DNA from 2 places in the Pseudomonas sp. GW821-FHT02C04 genome. Region 1 is predicted to be linked to the other one. Evidence: riboswitches for the same ligand, from Rfam matches in the RefSeq annotation. Region 1 holds a riboswitch; the other holds the start of a gene.
The links. A riboswitch is a leader RNA that binds a small molecule or an ion and turns the genes downstream of it on or off. The one in region 1 is predicted to bind manganese.
Positions count from the first base shown of each region.

Region 1 (7,201 bases):
CTGCACTTCAACATTCTTCACCATGCCAGCGACAACGGCGCCGCCGGTGTACCGGTGCATGCGATTGCGCGACGGATTCTGGAGCAGGCGCGCAGCGTCGATGAAGCCATCGAACTGGCGCGCTCGGCACGGGTCAGCGCGTCCACGGTGTTGACGGTGTTCTCCCGCGCCGACTCGACCCTTCGTGCCGCCAGCATCGAGCTGTCGCCAGCCGCCACAGCCGTGGTGTTGCCGAACGCCGAAGGCTGGATCACCCACACCAACCATTTCCTCGATCCGAGCCTGAGCGCTGGCGAACGCACGCCGGACGCCTCGACCACCTACGCCCGCATCGACCATGTGAACGCCTTGCTGAGCGGCATGACCGAGGGCGACCTGATACTTCGGGCCGATGCCATGTGCGGCGCGGCCGGCGAGGAAGCACCGATCTGCTTCCACCCCGACTTGAGCATGCCGGCCACCGAGCGCTGGGAAACCTTGCTGACCATCGGCATCGACACTGAACAATGCGTGCTCGAATTCGCCGCCGGCAACCCGAAACAGCTGGCCCGCAACGGTTACCAGCGTTTCTGAAACCCTGAAGCAACGCCCCGAAAAACAACAACAAGAGGAGCACCCCACATGGCCAGTCACCCTGAACGCACGACGGGTTCACCGTCGGCACTGAGAACCTTCTTCGTCTCCGGCATGGGCACCGCCCTGGAGTTCTATGACTTCGTGATCTACGGCACCGCCGCCGCGCTGGTCTTCCCCAAGGTGTTTTTCCCGCAGATGGACCCGCTCACCGCAACCCTCGTTGCCTTTGGCGCGTTCGGCGCGGGGTTCTTCGCCCGACCGTTGGGCGGCATGGTGTTCGGGCATTACGGCGACAAGCTCGGCCGCCAGAAAATGCTGGTCATCACCTTGTCGTTGATGGGGCTCAGCACCTTTCTGATCGGCTGTTTGCCGGGATACGCAACAATCGGCGCGGGTGCGCCGGCGTTACTGGTGCTGTTGCGACTGGTGCAGGGTTTTGCCGCCGGGGGCGAGTGGGGCGGTGCCGCGTTGTTCGGCATCGAGTCGGCACCCGTGGGGCGTCGAGGGCTGTGGGGCAGTTTCACCAGCATGGGCATCGGCATTGGCGGGATTCTCGGCTCGGCGGTGTTCGCCGTGGTCAGCGTGGTGGCGAACGATGACCTTGCCGGTTTTGCCTGGCGCATTCCGTTCTGGCTGGGCGGCGTGCTGGTGCTGGTCGGGCTCTATGCGCGGTTGCAGAAACCGGCGCAGTCGCTCAATGAGCCGAACGTCCACGGGCGCATGCCGTTGATTGAAGCGTTGCGTGCGCGACCTCGGGCCATGTTGCTGTGCACCGGCATCGCGTTTGGCTACGTGACCATCGCCTACATCGGCAGCACGTTCTTCCTGTCCTACGCCACACAACTGGGCTATGGCAGCACCGACGCACTGATTTTCGACATCGCGCTGTCGGTTGCCATCGTCATCACCGCGCCGCTGTTTGCCTTGCTGTCCGACCGAATCGGCCGGCGCAAGGTGATGATCCTGGGGGCATTCATCATGGCGGTCGGGTTCTTCATGTTCTTCCCGTTGGTGGGTTTGAAAAGCCTGTTGATCTCCACGCTCGCCTACATCGTGATCGGTGCCTTCATGGGCGCAACGCAAGGGCCGATCCCGGCGTTTCTGGCCGAGCAGTTCCCACGGGACATGCGTTATTCAGGGATGTCGGCGGCGTACCAGATCGGTGCCGCGCTGGGAGGCGGGACGGCATCGAGTGTGGCCACGGCCATTCTGATCGCCAACAACCACGATGCGTTTGGCGTAGCAGTTTACGGAGCGGTGGCACTGGGGATCGTGGCGGTCTGCTCGTTCTTCCTCAAGGAGACCGCGCACTTGAGCCTGGATGAAATCGATGCGCCATCCAGCGGTGCGCCGACCTCTGCACCGGTGCCGGGGCGTTTGCAGACGCCCTGACACCGGCATTCGGGATCAGGCCGTAAGGTGTTCGTAGAGAATTGTCGCGCCGACGATCATCAGCACCACACCGCCGACGATTTCCGCACGCTTGCCGACCACGGTGCCCAGCACCCGACCCAGCATCACGCCAATAGTGACCATGGTCATGGTCGCCAGGCCAATGGCAGCGGCGGCTACCCAGATGTTCACATCGACAAACGCCAGGCCGACGCCGACCGCCAGTGCGTCGATGCTGGTGGCGAAGGCAGTGACCGCGAGAATGAAGAATGAGTGCTGCCCCGGTTTTTCTTCTTCGGCTTCCTCATGCTTGAGGCCGTTGTAGATCATATGCAGACCGAGCGCGATCAGCAGGGTGAAGGCGATCCAGTGGTCCCAGTCTTCCACCCAGCGGGTGGCGGCCTGGCCGATGAGCCAGCCGATGATCGGGGTGATCGCTTCGATGACACCGAAAATCAGACCGGTACGCAGGGCTTCGGTGAGGCGAGGTTTGTGCAGGCTGGAGCCCTTGCCGATGGCGGCCGCGAAGGCATCCGTGGACATGGCGAGTGCGAGGAAGATCAGGGAAACAGGATTCACGGGCAATACTTCCAGTCGGGCCATGAGTCAACGACACAACCACACGCCCGACTTTCGGCATGGATGTGTCGTCGGTCTCACCAACCAGAAGGTGTTCGCACCACGGCATGTTGCCGAATATGTTGATACGAACGCTTCCGAGGGGCTCGGAAGCAGGTTACTCCCCAACGAAGGCCCGGATCATAGGCAGGCAAACATGAAAATTTCGTTAAACGCCCTGCGCAGGTTTTGCTGATCCGGGAGGGATCCGCAGCTCGGCGCACAGCCCGCCCTGAGGTCGGTTGTACAGCTGCAAAGTGCTGCCGATCTTGCTTACGATCATCTGCACGATGGCCAGTCCCAGCCCCGCGCCATTGGCGTGACCCTCGCTGTAGAAGCGTTCGAACAAACGCGCATATTGCTGCTCATCGATGCCGGGGCCGGCATCTTCGACGCTGATCGACACCGAACCGCAAGCCTGTGGTTGCACCTGAATCCGCACTTCGCTGCCGGGGGGCGCGAAGTTCAGCGCATTGGTTACCAGATTTTGCAGAGCGATGGCCAACGCCACCGGATCGGTGTCGACCGGGCAGTGGTGGTCGCTGTCGAGGATCAGCTCGACGTCTTTTTCCAATGCCAGCGGCGTCAGCTCGGCCAGCTCCTCGCGCACCAGCGCGGTCAGTTCGACGCGGGAGTTTTGCGGGGACGCCAGACGCGGTTCGATGCGCGCCATGGTCAGCAACTGGCTGGCGATGCGCGTGGCGCGGTCCACGGCGCTGACCAGAAATTCCAGCGCTTCTTCGCGCTGTTGCGGGGTGTTGGCCAACTGCGCGTTCTGCGCGTGAATCCGCAGGATCGCCAGCGGCGTGCGCAGCTCGTGGGCCGCGTCAGCGATAAAGCGCCGTTCACGGGCCAGCAGGTTATCGATCTGTTGCAGCAAGCGGTTGAGCGCGGTCTGCATCGGCTCCAAATCCTGGGGCAGGGGACTCAGGTGCAGAGGTTTCAAGGTGTCTGTGTTGCGGCCACGAATCGACCGGGCCATGGCCCGCAGCGGCTGCAAACCCCAGCCGATGGTCAGCCAGATCAAGATGGTCAGCAGCGGCACGCCGATCAGGCTCGGCCACAAGGTATGGCCGACGATGCGGGTGATCAGATCCTGGCGGATGTCGTCGCGTTCGCCGACCCAGATCAACAGGCCTTGTCGCGGATCCTGGAGCAGGAAGGCGCACCAGTCGCGGCCGTTTTCCATCAGGTCATGGGCGCCGAGGGTGGCGGGCGGCGCATCCAGAATCGGGGCCTCGGCTGAACGCATCAGCAACTGGCCGTCGTTGCGCCAGACCTGAAACGTCAGCCGTGTCTCGTAGGGATGCGCCGCTTCGCCATCGCCGACCCGGCTCATCGCCTCGTCGAAGGCCTGATGCAGACGCTCCCAATCGTTGTCGCCGGGTGCACGCTGGGCCAGCACGCCTTGCAGCAGGCGCGCACCTTGCGCCAGCTGGGCGTCGTAGATTTCTTCGATTTCATGGTGGCTGTAGCGCAACACTGCCCAACTGATCAGCACATCGCCGAGCAGCACGATCATCAGCACCGGCAGCAGAATCCGCGCGCGTATCGAGTTCATGGTTTGAGCTCCACGACGTAACCCACGCCGCGCACCGTGCGGATCAGTTCGGCGGAGAGTTTCTTGCGCAGATTGTGGATCAGCACTTCCAGGGTGTTGCTTTCGACCCGTTCCTGCCAGCCGTACAGCGTAAGCGACAGGCGCTCGCGGGTGACGACCTTGCCGGGACGCGCCATCAGTTGATGCAACAACTGATATTCCATCGGCGTGACCACCACCGTGCTGCCGCGCCAGGTGACTTGCTGACTGATCGGGTCGAGGCAGACGCCTGCGTGTTCCAGCACCGGTTGCGCACGGCCCTGACTGCGCCGCAACAAAGCGCGGATGCGCGCCTTGAGCTCGTCGACATCGAATGGCTTGACCAGATAATCGTCAGCGCCGGCATCCAGCCCGGCGATGCGTTCGGCGGTGCCATCGCGGGCGGTGAGGATCAGCACCGGCAAATCGTGCTGGGTGGCACGCAATTGTTGCAGCAGCGCCAGACCGTCGAGCCTTGGCAGTCCGAGGTCAAGCAGCAACAGATCGAAGCTTTCGCTGCGCAATGCATGCAACGCACTGACGCCGTCCTGCAGCCAGTCGAGGGTGTAGCCCTCGTTGCTCAGGGCGACGCGGATGCCCTGGCCGAGGGCGCGGTCATCTTCGACCAGAAGTAGGCGCATGGCATTTTCTCTGTAGGAAATCGGGCGCGTGTTCGGCGGCATCATGCCGCTCGCCTTGCTGCCGTGGCAGCCCCTGAGCCGGCGAAGATGTTACGACTCGTTGCCAACTAAGCTTTCGTTAAGCTTGGTTTTGCACAGTGGGGCCTTTCCCATCCAGCGAGAGTGCTTTCATGCGCAAACTTGTGCTGTTGTCCCTGATTGTCGCCAGCCCCCTGGCCGTCGCCGGCCCGCAATGCACCACGGCCGAACGTTCGCAGTGGCAGGACCAGAAGGCGTTTCAGGAACAGCTGAAAACCCAGGGTTATGAAATCAGCAAGTTCAAGGTCACCGACGGCAACTGCTACGAGATCTACGGCTTCGACAAGGACAAGCGCAAGGTCGAGATCTACCACGACCCGGTCAGCGGCAAAGCGGTGAAAACCGAGATCAAGGGCTGATGCCACGCGAGTCCCTGCGCCTCTGGGATCCGGTGGTGCGGGTGTTTCACCTGTCCATCGCCGGGGTCTTTGCCGCCAACTACTTCTTCAATGAGGCCGGTGACGACTGGCATGTCTGGCTCGGCTATTACGCCATGGGCTGGCTGCTGGTGCGTTTGGTGTGGGGATTCGTCGGGCCGCGCAGTGCGCGCTGGTCGGACTTCTGGCCGACGCCGTCGAGGCTGGCGGCCCATGCCCGGTCGCTGATCGCCGGGCGGCCCGAACATCGCCTCGGGCATTCGCCGATCGGCGCGCTGGTGATGATCTTGATGCTGCTGGCGATGCTGACCGTTGGCCTCAGCGGCTGGGCCATGGAAGAAATCGATGCCCTGTGGGGCGCCGACTGGCCGTTGCAAGTCCACGAAACCGCCGCCGACGCTTTGCTGGCGCTGGTCATCGTGCACATCGCGGCCGCGCTGTTTGAAAGTGTTCAGGTGCGCGACAACCTGCCGTTGTCGATGCTCACCGGGCGCCGGCGTCGTTTGCCGGACGATCCGGGCCCGTGACAGGGATGTTCTTTCGATGGATTGCCATCTCGTAACTGCCATGAGCTGCCTATGCGTGCCTTGTCCTTTTGCTTGAGATTCGTTGTCGCCGCGCTTGCCGTGAGCCTGATTTTTATCGCGGCGTGGCGCAGTCACCCGGAGCATGTGCTGGCGCCGTTTGCGGTTGAAACGCCTGTCGCCCAGGCTTCGGCGAACGCTGCGGAACCGATGTACAGCAGCCGTTTCGTGTCCTCGGAACTGGATGATTTCGTGCACTCGTCTTCGGTCACCGCGCTGCCCGGCGGCGACCTGATGGCCGTGTGGTTCGCCGGCTCCCGTGAAGGCGCCGCCGACGTGCAGATCCGCACCGCACGTTTCAACGCCAGGACAGCGGAGTGGGGCGCCGAACAGGTGCTGGCCACCCGCGAATCCACCGTCGCCGGCACCCAGCGTTACATCCGCAAACTCGGTAATCCGGTGATCGCCCTCGCGCCGGATCAGCGCTTGTGGATGTTCTACGTGTCGGTGTCCGTCGGCGGCTGGGCCACTAGTGCGATCAACGTGATGGTCTCTGATGACCTGGGGCGCAACTGGACGGCGCCGCGACAGTTGATCACCTCGCCGTTCTTCAACATCAGCACTTTGGTGCGCGCGGCGCCGGTGTTCCATGCCGACGGCTCGATCGGCCTGCCGGTGTATCACGAGTTCATGGGCAAGTTTGCCGAATACCTGTACCTGAGTGCGGACGGCGCCGTGATCGACAAATTCCGCATCAGCCGTGGCAAGCATTCGCTGCAACCGACCATCGTGCCGCAGGATGAACGCCGCGCCGTGGCGATGCTGCGTTACGCCGGTGAAACCCATCACAAGGTGCTGGCCAGCCGCACCGAAGACGCCGGGCAGACCTGGAGCGAACCGTATCCGCTGGAACCGGCCAATCCCAATTCGTCGCTGGCGGCGGTGGGCACGGCTGATGACGGTTTGCTGGTGGCGCTGAATGACCTGCGCGACGGTCGTTTCAAGCTCAGCCTGTACGGCACCGATGCCAATCTCAATGACTGGCGCAACGTGATCGAACTCGACCAGTCCCCCGATCCCCTCGGTCAACCGTTCGCCCCGGAAGCCTACAAGGCAATCATCGGCGAAGGCTTTCGCGCTTCAAGCGGCGCTCAGCGCCTGCCGTTGGAGCAGCGTTTTCTGAGCAACCTCGACTACCGCGTGTGCAAGCCCGAAGGCTGTGAGTTCGAGTACGAATACCCGTACTTCAGCCGTAGCGGCGATGGCCTGTATCACCTGGTGTATTCCTGGAACAACACTTTCATCAAACATGTCAGCTTCAACGATGCCTGGCTGGCGGAGCGCCTGTGATGCTGTTTCTCTGGCAAGCCCATTTGAGTTTCATCCTGCTCGGTTTTGTTCTGCTGGGTTCCTTTC
Region 1 is NZ_JBWKVT010000001.1:542,438-549,638, forward strand. Features, by position in the region: gene AC07VV_RS02340 (C45 family autoproteolytic acyltransferase/hydrolase) at 1-573, shown strand, start outside; gene AC07VV_RS02345 (MFS transporter) at 622-1,968, shown strand; gene mntP (manganese efflux pump MntP) at 1,984-2,547, opposite strand; yybP-ykoY riboswitch at 2,555-2,726, opposite strand; gene AC07VV_RS02355 (ATP-binding protein) at 2,756-4,147, opposite strand; gene AC07VV_RS02360 (response regulator) at 4,144-4,806, opposite strand; gene AC07VV_RS02365 (PepSY domain-containing protein) at 4,977-5,243, shown strand; gene AC07VV_RS02370 (cytochrome b/b6 domain-containing protein) at 5,243-5,788, shown strand; gene AC07VV_RS02375 (sialidase family protein) at 5,840-7,135, shown strand; gene AC07VV_RS02380 (hypothetical protein) at 7,135-7,201, shown strand, end outside.

Region 2 (7,201 bases), on a different contig from region 1:
CGCGCCGAAGCCGATGGCCAGCGCACGCTGGCCCGCGCCCGTTGGGGCCTGACGCCGCCGTGGCTGACTGATTTGTCGCGCACTCCGGCCCATGCCCGGGCCGAAACCGTCGCCGAACAACCGATGTTTCGCGAAGCCCTGCGCCTGCGCCGTTGCCTGCTGCCGGCCAACGGCTTTTACGAATGGCGCGGCACCACGCGCAAGCGACCGTACTGGTTGACGCCGGGGGAAGGCTCTTCGCTGTTTTTCGCGGCGATCTGGGAAGCGTATCCGGTGCAGGAGCAGGTCTGGCTGAGCACCGCGGTGATCACTCAACCGGCGGCCAGTCAGCGCCGGCCGTTGATTCTCGATGAGGCAGGGCAGGCGGCGTGGCTCGATCCCGAGACGCCGTTGCATGTCCTGCAAGGCCTGCTCGCCAGCGAACCCGCCGCCTTGCGCGAGCGGGTGCTGGCGAACATGGTCAATGATCCGAAACTCAACGGGCCGGAGTGCCTGACTCCGGCCTGATTGATCAGACCTTGAACTGATTGATCAACCGTCGCTGCTGCTCCGCCAATTTGGTCAAATCCGCACTCGCCGAACTCGACTCGTCCGCACCGCCCGCCACTTCATTCGCCACCTGACCGATGTTGATCACGTTGCGGTTGATGTCGTCGGCCACCGCGCTCTGTTCTTCGGCGGCGCTGGCGATCTGGGTGTTCATGTCGTTGATCACCGACACCGCCTGGGTGATGGTCTCCAGCGCTTCGGCTGCCTTGGCCGCGTGCTGCACGCTTTCGTCGGTGCGGTTCTGGCTGTCTTCCATGACCCGCACCACATCGCGGGTGCCCTGTTGCAGTTGCTGGATCATGCTCTGGATTTCTTCGGTGGCTTTCTGGGTTTTCTGCGCCAGGTTGCGCACCTCGTCGGCCACCACGGCAAACCCGCGTCCCTGCTCACCGGCACGGGCGGCTTCGATGGCCGCGTTGAGGGCCAGCAGGTTGGTCTGCTCGGCGATCCCGCGAATGGCGATGAGGATCGCGTTGATGTTTTCGCTGTCCTTGGCCAGCGTCTGCACCACGTCCACCGCCTTGCCGATTTCCACGGCCAGCACGCCGATCGAATTCGACGTGTCGCGCACGATCTGCATCCCCTGGCTGGCAGCCTGATCGGCATGGCTGGCGGCTTGCGCGGCCTGGGTCGCGTTGCGCGCCACGTCCTGGGCAGTGGCGGTCATTTCCTGCACGGCGGTGGCGACCTGATCAATCTCGGCCATCTGCTTCTGTATGCCGATATTGGTGCGGATCGCGATGTCCGCCGTGTGCTCCGACGAATCGCTGACACTCTGCACCGACGTCACTACCTGTGTGATCATCGCCTGCAACTTCGCGAGGAAGGTGTTGAAGCCTTTGGCGATTGAGCCAAGTTCGTCTTTGCGATCACTGCTCAAGCGACGGGTCAGGTCGCCTTCGCCCTGGGCGATGTCATCGAGCATGGTCACCATTTGCTTCAGCGGTCGGGCGATGCCGTGGCCCACCAGCCAGATCACCAACAGGCCGAGGCCGGCGATGATCAGGCCGACCATGGCCATGCCGAAGGTGTCGGATTTGCGCTGGGCGTCGAGGTCACCCTGGAGTTTCTGCAGGTCGGCCATCACCGCGTTGAGCGGCAGTTGCAGCATCAGCGTCCAGCGTGCGTCGGTCTGACCGATGCCGAATGGCAGGTACAGTTCGATCCGGCCCGACTCCTTATTGACGGTGTAGGTCACTTCGCCGCGCTTGAGATTGGCCATGTTGGCAATCTGCTGGGCGTCGAGGATGTCGCTGACCTTCTCGCCGAATTTGCTCGGGTCCTTGGTGTAGGCAACGATCCGGCCGTTGCCGCCGATCAGGGCCATTTGCCCGGCGCCGCTGTACAGTTTCTGGTTCGCGCCCAGGAGCATTTCCTGAATGAAGTTCACCGACAGGTCGGCGCCGACGATGCCCTGGAACGCGCCGTTGAGCATGATCGGTTCAATGAAGGACGCGAGCATGACGATCTTGTCGCCGACCTTGTAGGGCGCCGGATCGATCACGCAGGATTTTTTGGTTTCTTTCGAGCACAGGTAGTACTCGCTGGCGCGCACGCCGGTGGACAGGACTTTCTGGTCGTCGACGTCCACCAGTTTGTCCAGGCCGAGTGTGCCGTCCTCGTTGCGGAACCACCACGGCAAGAAGCGCCCGTTGGCGGCGTCGATGCCGACCACGCTGGTGCCGACATAAGCCGCGTCATTGTGGTCCAGTGCGTTCTTTTCCCAGCCGATGTAGGTGCCGAGAATCTTTGGGTTTTTCTCGACGTTTTCCTTGATCAGGCTGATCAGTTGCTCGCGGCTGACGGTCAGTCGTGGCTGGCCATCGGCGCCTGGCGTGCCGAGCAGGGCGTTGACCCGCACCAGTCCGCCGGCAATCAGCAGCGGCGCTTCCAGCTCGCGCTGGATCTGGCTGACCTGGGTCTGCGCCAGCGAGGTCAGGCGTTGTTCGATGACTTGTTCGAACTGGGCTTGTGTCCGTTGTTGGACCATCTCTTGAGTGCGGGCGCCGGAAAACAGCGCATACAGCACCAGCGCAGCCACCACGCTGAGAACGATGGCGCCGGCCAGGGCCGCCACGGAAAACTGGATCGACTTGAATTTCATGGAAGCTCCGCACGCAAGAGGACATCTGCGCTGCTGTATCGGCAGCCACTATTGCGCCATGAGGCGAAGTGCGAGCAATTGAAGGTGGATGTCGCAAATGGATCAGTGTGCGACGCAGTTGCAGAGGGCTTGTCGGCGGATGTGAATTTTTTCCTACAGGGCCGAGCGGTGTCTTCTGAAAACAGGTGCATCACGTCTGTTGTATCTGGCGTCGATACAATTACCCGCCTAGGATACGCGGCATGTTTTCAGGGAGCTTTTGAATGAACAAGACTTTGGTTGTAAGTGCACTGAGCGCGGCGCTGTTGCTGGCCGGTTGTCAGTCGGTCAACACCACCAGCGGCGGTGCCGTGGGCGTGGAGCGCAAGCAGTACATGTTCAGCATGCTGTCCTCGCAAGAGGTCGACCAGATGTATGCCCAGTCCTATCAGAAGACCGTTGGCGAGGCGTCCAGCAAAGGTGTGCTGGACAAGACCAGCAACGAAGCCAAGCGGGTTCAGGCGATTGCCAACCGTCTGATCGCCCAGGCGCCGAACTTCCGTCCGGATGCCGCGCAGTGGCAGTGGGAAGTGAACCTGATCAAGAGTGACGAACTCAACGCCAACTGCGGCCCTGGCGGCAAGATCATTTTCTACACCGGGCTGATCGACAGCCTGAAACTGACCGACGATGAAATCGCCGCGGTCATGGGCCATGAAATCGCCCACGCCCTGCGCGAGCACGGTCGTGAAGCAATGTCCAAGGCCTATGGCATCGAGATGGCCAAGCAGGGCGCCGGTGCGTTGCTCGGTCTGGGTCAGGACAGCCTGGCGCTGGCCGACACCGTGGCCAACTACGGGATGACGCTGCCCAACAGCCGTGCCAACGAAAACGAAGCCGACCTGATCGGCCTGGAACTGGCCGCTCGCGCCGGCTACAACCCGAACGCCGCGATCACCTTGTGGAACAAGATGAGCAAGGCGTCCGAAGGCGCGCCACCAGAGTTCATGAGCACTCACCCGGCATCCTCCAGCCGGATCGCCTCGTTGCAGGCGGCCATTCCGAAGGTCATGCCGCTTTACGAAAAAGCGCCAAAGTCCTGATATTCCTTCAGTGCGGCTAAGGTGATCATTCCCACGCTCCGCGTGGGAATGCCTCAAGGGACGCTCCGCGTTCCATCGGGGCGCAGAGCGTCCCCGGCTGCGTTCCCACGCAGAGCGTGGGAACGAGTGGCGTTGGCATGATTAAACCCAGCCGCTGCTCTGCATCGCCTTGTACACCGCGACGATTGCCAGAATCATGAATGCCGAAGCCGCGAGGCGACGGATCAGGGTCAATGGCAATTTGTCTGCGGCAAAGTTACCCGCCAGAACCACCGGTACGTTGGCAATCAACATGCCGAGCGTAGTGCCGATGATCACCAGCCACAGTTCCGGGTATTGCGCGGCCAGCATCACGGTGGCGATCTGGGTCTTGTCACCGATTTCCGCGAGGAAGAATGCGATCAGGGTGGTCAGGAACGGCCCGAACTTGCGGGCGGTGCTGGCTTCATCGTCATCCATCTTGTCCGGCACCAGCGTCCACAGGGCGGTTGCGGTGAAGCTCGCGGCGAGAATCCAGTGCAGGACCGCATCGGAGAAGAAGCTGCCGAACCAGGCGCCTACCGCACCGGCTGCCGCGTGGTTGGCCAGGGTCGCAGCGACGATACCGGCAATGATCGGCCAGGGTTTGCGAAAGCGAGCGGCGAGAATCAGCGCGAGCAGTTGCGTCTTGTCGCCGATTTCGGCCAAGGCAACGATTGCGGTGGGAACGAGTAACGAGTCCAGCATCAGGATTTCCTAAGGGGCGGGTCGACACGGCTATGACACGTACAGCCTTCCCGCCCCGGGTAAGGTGTGCGTGTCATAGGTCTTGTCAAACCCTGCGATCCGTCTGCTGCGGACGCTTGGGTCGCATACGCCATGATCTGAGGATCAAGTATGTTGACGTATGCCGGACGAGCATGGTGCTCGTGGGAGACTACTCCCCTAGGACGGAGCGGATTCTGCCTAGGCAGAATCCATTCGGCAAGTGCTAATTTTCAGCCGCGTTTGGCCCGGTAAATCCGGAAACCATTGCCTTCGGCCTTGATCGCGCACACGCCCAGATGCTCTTCGATCAGTGGCTGGTACTTCAGGAAACTGTTCGCCACCAGACGCAGTTCGCCGCCGTTTTTCAGATGTTTGGCCGCTTTTCGCAGCAAGTTCTCGGTGGCGAAGTAGTCGGTGTGAACGCCGACGTGGAACGGTGGGTTGCTCAGAATCGCGTTCAAACCCATCGGCGCAGCGTCGATTCCGTCACCGGTCAACACGTCGGCTTCCAGACCGTTGGCTGCCAGAGTCAGGCGACTGCTGGCGGCAGCGAAGGCGTCGACGTCGAGCAATGTGACCTGATTGTGCGGGTAGCGACGTTTGACCGCCGCGCCAAGCACGCCGGCACCGCAACCGAAATCCAGCAGGTGACCGCTCGGCAGTTTGTCCAGATGCTCCAGCAGCAGGGCGCTGCCGCGATCCAGTCGGCCATGGCTGAAGACGCCCGGCAGGCTGATGACTTTCAGCGGGCCTTCGGCCAGTGGCAGCTCATAAGTCTGCGCCAGACTTTCCAGGGATTTGGCTTCAGGGGCGTTGGCTATCGTCACTTGCCAGAGTTGGCAATGACGCGCGCTGTCGAGCTTGCGTGGCTTGCCGAACGGGTTGAGTTGCTTGGAGGCACCTTCGATGCCGCTGCGCTTTTCCCCGACCAGAAACACTTCGCGCCCGGCCAGGCGTGAGGCCACGGCGTTGAGGATGTAATCGGTCAGGTCCTTGGACTTGGGCAGGAACACCACCGCGCTGTCGAACTCGCGCTCCGGCACGTTGACGCCGAAATGGCTGCGGCCTTCAAAGCGCGCATCGAGCGCCGCCTGATCGCCGGCATGCCAGCACCAGCCAAAGGCGTTGGGCAGGCGCCCGAGCAGATCGTCGGCGGGCAGACCGGCCAACAACAGCGAACCCTGGAATAACTCGACCTGACGAAGCAGTACTTCACTGCGCGGATCCATAACTGCTCCTGTGAAAAAAAGTGCCGCAGTTTATCAACTGACGACCCGCAGCGCCTTACCGCTGTAGAACGCCTGGGTGTTTTCCACCAGTTGGCCGACGATCCGCTGCCGCGCTTCGCGACTGCCCCAGGCGTTATGCGGGGTGACGATCAGGCGCGGGATGTCGGCAGCCAACAGTGGATTGCCATTAGTCGGTGGCTCGACGCTGAGCACATCGGTGGCCGCGCCGCCCAGATGACCGTTGCGCAAGGCATCGGCCAGGGCCTGTTCGTCGATCAGCCCGCCACGGGCGGTGTTGACCACAAAAGCGCCGGGTTTCATGGACGCCAGTTCGCGGGCACCGATGAAATGCCGGGTGTGTTCATTGAGCGGGCAGTGCAGGGTGAGGGCATCGATCTGTGGCAGCAGTTCTTCCAGCGGCAGACGATCCGGACGGGCCGGGCGCCCCGGAATCTGCCCCAGCAATACGCGCATGCCAAAGGCTTCGGCCAGACGCGCGACCGCGCCGCCGAGTTCGCCGTGCCCGAGCAGGCCGAGGGTTTTGCCCTCCAGCTCGACGATCGGGTAATCCAACAGGCAGAACTGTTTCGCCTGCTGCCAGCGTCCTTCGCCGACGGCTTTCTGATAGTCCGCCAGCCGCGTGGCGAGGTTGAGCAACAGCATGATCGTGTGTTGCGCCACCGACGGTGTGCCGTAACCCTGGCAGTTGCACACAGTGATGCCGTGGGCGCGGGCGGCGGCCAGATCGACGTTGTTGGTGCCGGTGGCGGTGATGAGGATCAGTTTCAGTTGTGGATTGGCGGCCATGGCGGCGGCATCGATCAGGATCTTGTTGCTGATGGCCACGGTCGCGCCTTGCAGGCGTTCGGCAACCTGCGCAGGCAGTGTCTGGGCGAACAGTTGCAGGTCGCTGAAGCAGGCGCGCAACGGCGCGAGGTCAAGGTCACCGAGGTCCAGGGAAGGGTGATCGAGGAATACGGCGCGGTGGGCGTTCGTCATCAACTGTACCTGTTGTGCTTTGAAGGGAAGGCGTAATCTGCCGAGCCTACCAGATGAAACAAAACGTTACGCTTGGCCGAAAGGAGCCCCCATGTACTGGACCGAGTTCTTGACCGTTGCACTGATCCACCTGCTGGCCGTCGCCAGCCCCGGCCCGGACTTTGCCGTGGTGGTGCGCGAGAGCGTGACCCACGGTCGTCGCGCCGGCACCTGGACGGCACTGGGCGTGGGCACGGCGATTTTCCTGCACGTCGGTTATTCGCTGCTGGGCATCGGCCTGATCGTTTCGCAATCGATCGTGTTGTTCAACGCCCTGAAATGGGCCGCCGCCGCTTACCTGCTGTACATCGGCTTCAAGGCGCTGCGCGCGCAGCCGGCCAAGACCGTGACCGACGATTTGCACAAAGAGGCCGGCGAACGCACCGCCCGTGGCGCCTTCACTTCAGGCTTCGTGACCAACGGTCTGAACCCGAAAGCCACGCTGTTTTTCC
Region 2 is NZ_JBWKVT010000011.1:65,911-73,111, forward strand. Features, by position in the region: gene AC07VV_RS28480 (SOS response-associated peptidase) at 1-507, shown strand, start outside; gene AC07VV_RS28485 (methyl-accepting chemotaxis protein) at 512-1,354, opposite strand; partial or broken gene AC07VV_RS28490 (methyl-accepting chemotaxis protein) at 1,367-2,653, opposite strand; gene AC07VV_RS28495 (M48 family metallopeptidase) at 2,917-3,735, shown strand; gene AC07VV_RS28500 (TMEM165/GDT1 family protein) at 3,877-4,461, opposite strand; yybP-ykoY riboswitch at 4,549-4,673, opposite strand; gene AC07VV_RS28505 (methyltransferase) at 4,713-5,711, opposite strand; gene AC07VV_RS28510 (2-hydroxyacid dehydrogenase) at 5,745-6,710, opposite strand; gene AC07VV_RS28515 (LysE family translocator) at 6,802-7,201, shown strand, end outside.
Region 2: another riboswitch for manganese. It lies ahead of AC07VV_RS28500 (TMEM165/GDT1 family protein); the one in region 1 lies ahead of mntP (manganese efflux pump MntP).